Regions from separate parts of the Pedobacter sp. AK017 genome, predicted to be linked through region 2. Evidence: riboswitches for the same ligand, from Rfam matches in the RefSeq annotation. Region 2 holds a riboswitch; the other holds the start of a gene.
The links. A riboswitch is a leader RNA that binds a small molecule or an ion and turns the genes downstream of it on or off. The one in region 2 is predicted to bind S-adenosylmethionine.
Positions count from the first base shown of each region.

Region 1: linked by a shared signal. The riboswitch ahead of HDC92_RS00620 (O-acetylhomoserine aminocarboxypropyltransferase/cysteine synthase family protein) and the one ahead of metH (methionine synthase) in region 2 are both predicted to bind S-adenosylmethionine.

Region 1 is NZ_JACHCW010000001.1:135,555-138,984, reverse strand. Features, by position in the region: gene metX (homoserine O-acetyltransferase family protein) at 1-543, opposite strand, end outside; gene HDC92_RS00620 (O-acetylhomoserine aminocarboxypropyltransferase/cysteine synthase family protein) at 577-1,881, opposite strand; SAM riboswitch class I at 2,108-2,221, opposite strand; gene HDC92_RS00615 (trans-sulfuration enzyme family protein) at 2,384-3,430, opposite strand, start outside.
Region 2 is NZ_JACHCW010000007.1:149,173-152,602, reverse strand. Features, by position in the region: gene metH (methionine synthase) at 1-1,777, opposite strand, end outside; SAM riboswitch class I at 1,893-2,002, opposite strand; gene hepC (heparin-sulfate lyase HepC) at 2,397-3,430, opposite strand, start outside.

The DNA of each region.
Region 1 (3,430 bases), on a different contig from region 2:
TGTAATGGACAGCCGCTGGCTCTCATTAAAGGCTATGCCCCATGGCGAGTGTACGGCATTGGTGGCCACTAAAATAAGGTTCTCTATGGCATTGTTATCAGTGATGGCCCATTCCAATGCCTGTTGTCCCCCTAATGAACCGCCAATCAATACCTTAACCGTACTGATCCCCAGATGTGCTGCAAGCAGCCGGTGTGCTGCAACCAGGTCCCTGATGGTAAACTCCGGAAAGGCCAGGTAATAAGGCTGACCAGTTACCGGATTGGTACTCAATGGGTTGGTGCTGCCATAATGCGAGCCCAATACATTGGCACATATGATAAAGTGTTCATCAGGATTAAACAGCGCATTGTTGCCAAAAAGCCCTTTCCACCAATCCAGCACATCAGAATTCGCTGTAAGTGCATGACAGGCCCAAATTACATTGTCCTTTTTGGCATTTAATTTACCATAAGTCTGATAGGCAATTTCAAGCTTACGCAACTTTTTGCCATTTTCAAGTTTAAAGGTTTTGTTGTAATTATATATGGAGATTGTACTCATTACTAAATCTTGGTAAAATTGAGGAGCAGGTGTTTATTTTTTGATACTGGCAAAGGCCTGTTCAAAATCTGCTTTGATATCGTCTATATGCTCTATACCAACCGATACCCTTAACTGATTGGGCTTAACCCCGGCAGCAATTTGTTCGTCCTCGCTCAGTTGCTGATGGGTGGTAGCCGAAGGCTGGATGATCAGGGTTTTTGCATCGCCAACATTTGCCAGGTGGCTTACCAGTTTAAGGCTGTCTACCAGAGCTGTAGCCTGTTCTTTATCTCCTTTTAGTTCAAATGACAATACTGCACCAAAACCATTTTGCAAATACTTTTTAGCATTGGCATGATAAGGGCTGCTTTCCAGACCCGGGTAGCTTACACTTTTTACTGCTTCATGGTTTTCCAGCCAGGTGGCCAGGGCCAGCGTATTGTCTACATGGCGCTGCACACGAAGGGATAAGGTTTCTAAACCCTGTAACAAGAGGAAAGAGTTGATTGGCGCAATGGCCGGACCAAAATCCCTTAATCCTTCTACACGTGCACGAATGATAAACTGTATGTTACCAAATGGGCCGCCTATTCCGAATACATCGTTAAAAACAAGGCCATGGTAACCTTCAGAAGGCTCGGTAAACTGTTTAAATTTACCATTTCCCCAATTGTAGTTTCCGCCGTCTACAATTACCCCACCTATACTGGTCCCGTGTCCGCCAATCCATTTGGTGGCCGATTGTACCACAATATGCGCACCATGTTCCAGGGGCTTAAACAGATAACCGGCTGCACCAAAAGTATTGTCTACAATCAGGGGCAGGTCGTGTTTATTGGCAATAGCAGCTAATTTTTCGAAATCGATGATGCTATAGGCCGGGTTACCGATACTTTCTACATACAAAGCTTTGGTATTGGCGTCTATTTTGGCCTCAAAATCTGAAGGATCATCGCCATTGGCAAATTTAACTTCAATGCCCAAACGCTTAAAGGCAACTTTAAACTGGTTATACGAACCTCCGTACAGATGGGATGAGGATACAAAATTATCTCCTGCCTCTAAAATGTTGTTTAAAGCGATGAACTGTGCGGCCTGTCCCGATGCTACGGCAAGGGCTGCTACACCACCTTCCAGTGCGGCCACTCTTTTTTCAAACACATCTGTAGTAGGGTTCATGATACGGGTGTAAATGTTCCCGAATTCTTTTAAAGCGAAAAGGTTTGCACCATGTTCGGAGTTTTTGAAGCCGTAAGAAGTCGTTTGATATATTGGAACGGCCCTTGAGCCTGTTGTAGGATCAATTTCCTGGCCTGCATGTACTTGTAGTGTTTCGAATTTATGAGAAGCTGACATAATTTTTGAATTTTATATGGTGTAATTGATTTTCTATGGGATGCGACCGGGCATAATTCTAGCCTGAAAGCATGTTTTGTTTAGCGTACCCAAAAGGGCCTTCCGGATGGATCAAGAAATGCAAAAGGAAGATTTTAAGGATTATTGCATGCAACAGCACATACAGTTGGTATGCTTTGGGCAACAATAATTACGAAGTGTTGAAATAATCGTTTTCATCTGTTTTAATTTATCTTTCCAAACAGCACCATGCTGCCTGGTCAGGAATTGGCACCTTCTCCATTTTGGGAGGGTTGCCAGTGGGTCAAAGAGCCTGTCTCTCGCCACTTCTTTATAAATCAAACCTTTGTTAGGAGGTGTTGACTTGATCGGCTTTCGCCAATTGATGCCACAAATGTAGGGCTCAGGAACAAAATAACCAAAATTTAATTCTGATTTTTTTGTAATTAATTGATATTTAAGCTTATAATTTGATTTTTAACCCTGCTTAGCCTTAGCCTTTTTAAGATAAAGCCTGTTCAAAATCAGCAATTAAGTCATCAATATGTTCCAGTCCAGCTGATATCCGAATTAAATTTTGTGGTGTTTTGGTGTCAGGACCTTCTATCGAGGCCCGGTGTTCAATTAAACTTTCTACCCCGCCCAAACTTGTCGCCTGAGCAAACAGCTTCATTTTGTTTACAACCCGTCTCGCTTCATCTGCTCCACCTTTGATCAGGATGGACAGCATACCTCCAAAACCAGTCATCTGTTGTCTGGCGGTTTCATGACCTGGATGTGTGGGCAGTCCAGGATAAAATACGGCTTCAACAACAGGATGTTTTTCCAGGTAAAGGGCCAGTGCCATTCCGTTTTCGCAATGCCCCCGCATGCGGTAGGCTAGTGTTTTGATGCTCCTGCTCAATAAAAAGCAATCAAAGGGCGAAGGTACTGCGCCACCTACCTGCTGTATGTTCCTGATTTTCTCCCAGAGTTCATCTTTTTCTGCGGTAACGAGTACGCCGCCCAGCACATCGCTATGTCCGCCTATGTATTTGGTTGAAGAATGCATCACAATATTAGCACCCAGTGCGATCGGGTTTTGCAGGCATGGCGAAGCAAAGGTACTGTCGCAGGCCAATATCAACCCCTTTGATCTGGCGATTTGTGCAATCGCAGCAATGTCGGTAATCTTCAGCAGGGGGTTCGATGGGGTTTCTACCCAGATCATCACAGTGTTTTTCCTGATGTGCCCGCCAATCAGGTCCGGGTTTGTCAAATCGATAAAGTCGATCTCAATGGTATCGGCAAATATGCTTTGTAACTGTCTTTTAAAACCCCAGTACATGTCGTCCGGTGCCAGAATGTGACTGCCCGGTTTTAAAGCCTGAAAAACACTCATTCCGGCAGTATTGCCTGATGAAAAAGCACAGGCATCCGCACCCTTTTCCAGCTCTGCCATTGTTTTTTCCAATGCAGCTCGGTTAGGGTTACTCATTCTGCTATACATATGTCCACCAGAGTATCCACCGTCAGCGTCCCTTAAAAAAGTTGTAGATAAATTTATCGG
Region 2 (3,430 bases):
TTACAATCCCCATGTCCAGGCCTGCCTTTATGGCATGGTATAAAAATGCCGAATGCATGGCTTCCCTTACGGTATTGTTACCCCTGAAAGAGAAGGAAATATTAGAAACCCCGCCACTTACTTTTGCATAAGGCAGGTTTTCTTTAATCCAGCGGGTGGCATTGATAAAATCGACCGCATAATTATTGTGTTCTTCCAAACCTGTAGCTACGGTAAGGATGTTCGGGTCAAAAATGATATCCTGTGCCGGAAAGCCAATTTCATCGACCAGTATGTCATAAGATCTTTTACAGATCTCTTTTCTTCTTTCAAAATTATCTGCCTGGCCAAGCTCATCAAAAGCCATTACCACTACAGCAGCGCCATAAGTCATGATCTTACGGGCACTTTCCCTGAATTTATCTTCTCCTTCTTTCAGTGAAATGGAGTTGACAATCCCTTTGCCCTGCAGGCATTTTAAGCCAGCTTCAATTACTGTCCATTTAGACGAGTCGACCATGATGGGCAGTTTGGAAATGTCTGGTTCAGAAGCGATCAGGTTCAGGAACTTTGTCATCGAAGCTTCCGAATCGATCATCCCTTCATCCATGTTCACATCGATCACCTGCGCACCACCTTCTACCTGCTGACGGGCTACAGCCAGTGCTGCTTCAAAATCGCCGCCCAAAATCAGCTTGCTGAATTTAGGTGATCCGGTAATGTTGGTCCTTTCCCCGATGTTTACAAAAATGCTTTCCGGCGTAATGGTTACCGGCTCCAGCCCGCTTAAGCGCAGGTAAGGTTCAATATGCGGTATTTTGCGGGGTGCTACATTTTTCGCTTTTTTGGCAATGCAACCAATGTGCTCTGGTGTGGTACCACAGCAGCCACCTACAATGTTTACAAAACCATGCTGGATGAAATCTTCCACCAGGTGGGCCGTTTCATGTGGCATTTCGTCATAAGCACCAAATTCATTGGGCAAACCTGCATTCGGATAAGCCGAAACATAACATCCTGCTTTGGCAGAAAGTTCTTCAATATGGGGTCTCATGTCTTTGGCGCCCAGGGCACAGTTAAAGCCAATGCTCAGTGGATTGGCATGCATTACAGAGTTCAGGAAAGCTTCGGCCGTTTGGCCAGATAAAGTTCTTCCCGATGCATCAGTAATGGTACCAGAGATCATGATCTCTATTTTACGGCCAATTTCGGCTTCATATTTCTTAATTGAAAATATGGCAGCTTTGGCATTCAGCGTATCAAAAATGGTTTCAATAAGGAGCAAATCTGCACCTCCATCTACCAATCCGCGTACCTGTTCGTCGTAAGCTTCAACCAGTTCATCAAAGGTAATGGCCCTGAAACCCGGATCATTTACGTCAGGTGAAATGGAGAGTGTTCTGTTGGTTGGGCCCACTGCTCCGGCCACAAAACACTTGCGGTCGGGATTGGCGGCCATAAATTCGTTTACCGCCTCTTTGGCAATTTTTGCCCCTTCAAAACTCATCTCATACGCAAGCGGTTCCATCTGGTAGTCGGCCAGGGAAATGCGCTGGGTACTGAAAGTATTGGTTTCAATAATGTCCGTACCGGCTTTTAAATACTCAGTATGGATTTCTTTAATGACATCCGGGCGTGTGATGCTCAGCATGTCATTGTTCCCTTTTACATCACAGGGGTGATCTTTGAAGCGTTCACCTCTGAAATCCTCTTCAGTTAAGGTGTAACGTTGTATCATGGTGCCCATTGCACCATCAATGATCAGGATACGTTTTTCTAACTCTTTTCTGATATCCATTTAACAATAATGATATGAGCAGGCAATAAGCTAAAGTTGATAGAGGCTATGGCCTAAACAAGTGCCGAACCTATTGCATGCAAAGCTTATTGGAGATTCTGGTTGGGAACAGATCCACTTATCTGTCAGGAAGTACAGCTGCATTTCCTGTAGAATGTAGCACCTTGTAAGCACAGGTTGCCAAGACTTCGCAGGGTCTAATCCCTCCATCTTTCTCTATAAGCAGTACAAAGGTGCAACAAAGAAAAATCATTTCCAAAAAAATGGTGTCTAAACCCCATAAAATTCCAGTACACTGGTAAAAAACTATTGGAATTAGAATAATATTTTGAATCCGTTACCTGCATATAGCAGGTAAGATATGGATGGTTTTTAGTTGAAGCTCAAATTGACGACTGAGACTGGCTGTTCACAAGTTTAGGGATTCTTCACACCTGGTTCACACCTCCTTCACATAAAACTCACAAACAGGTACCTTTTTGTGAAGAAAGTGTGGCTAATGTGTGAACTATGTGAGCAGTTGGGCCAATGCCCTGGCAGAGGGTACCTATTACTATATTATTGATTTTGGTATAAACAAAAGACCATTTAAGGGATATACCACTTTAATCAGGGAAAACTAAGGAACCAACACAGGCTGTTGTTTTCCGTTAATGGTAAGGGTTAGATTAAGCTTGCCTTTCTCAAAATCATTGCCCTTGTTTTCCCGTATGCTGATCTCTGGAGCCTTCTGGCCGTCGTATGGATAAACTATACTGACAAAATTTTGTGTGCCGGCATTCTTTTTAGGCTTTTCAAATACGAAGGCAGGTCTTTTCAGCTCCTTATTGTAAACATAAGATACCTTTCCTTCTTCTTCATTGAGGCTGGTCCTGTCCGCATTCAACGATTGGATCATCAGGTTGTTGCCATCTCTGTAAGTGGTGTAAACCCGGTTCTTTGTCTTATCGAAAACAGGGTTGCTGTCTTCTTTAAGCTGCCAGTGTACGCCCAGGTTTCCGGTAGCTTCACCTATTGCCCTATCGATGACCAGAAAGTATTTTTTGTTGATGAAAAGTACACTGCGCTGATGGTCCAGATTCGGATAGCTTGGGTTGGTATAGGTAAGCACATCAAGGTTATTTCCTGTTTCCCATTTGTTTTGCCGGGCTTTGGTAATGACCATATTTTGATTGTCGAGTGTAAGCGTGCTGTGTATGCGGGTTTGACGGTACCAGTTCCGCAGTTTCATGATGGCTTCGTCGCCGCTATATACAAATACCCCGGCGTCTGGGGTAAAGTTTCTGCCCTTTATAAAAAGTTCAAAAGTCCCGTTATCCGGCTGGGCATGAAATTCTCCGGGAGGACTGGCTTTTAATACCATAACGGTTGCATTTTTATCCCATCCGCTTCTAAACGTATAAAAGCCTGCATTGCTCAATGCTTTGGATAAAAAGTTAGGCGCCTTACCTTGTTTGCCATCTGTAGCAAAATATTTTATGGCCTGGTTTGCCGGGAAAACCCGGGCCCAGGTGGCAAACTGTGCCATTCTGAAATTTTTATCTGTAATCCATGAATCTCCAAACATAGGGGTGTTATAATCTGGCAGTGAAATACTGATCAGCGCCATAATCATATTTTCTACGGTTTGTACATAAGATTGCGGAAATTCTT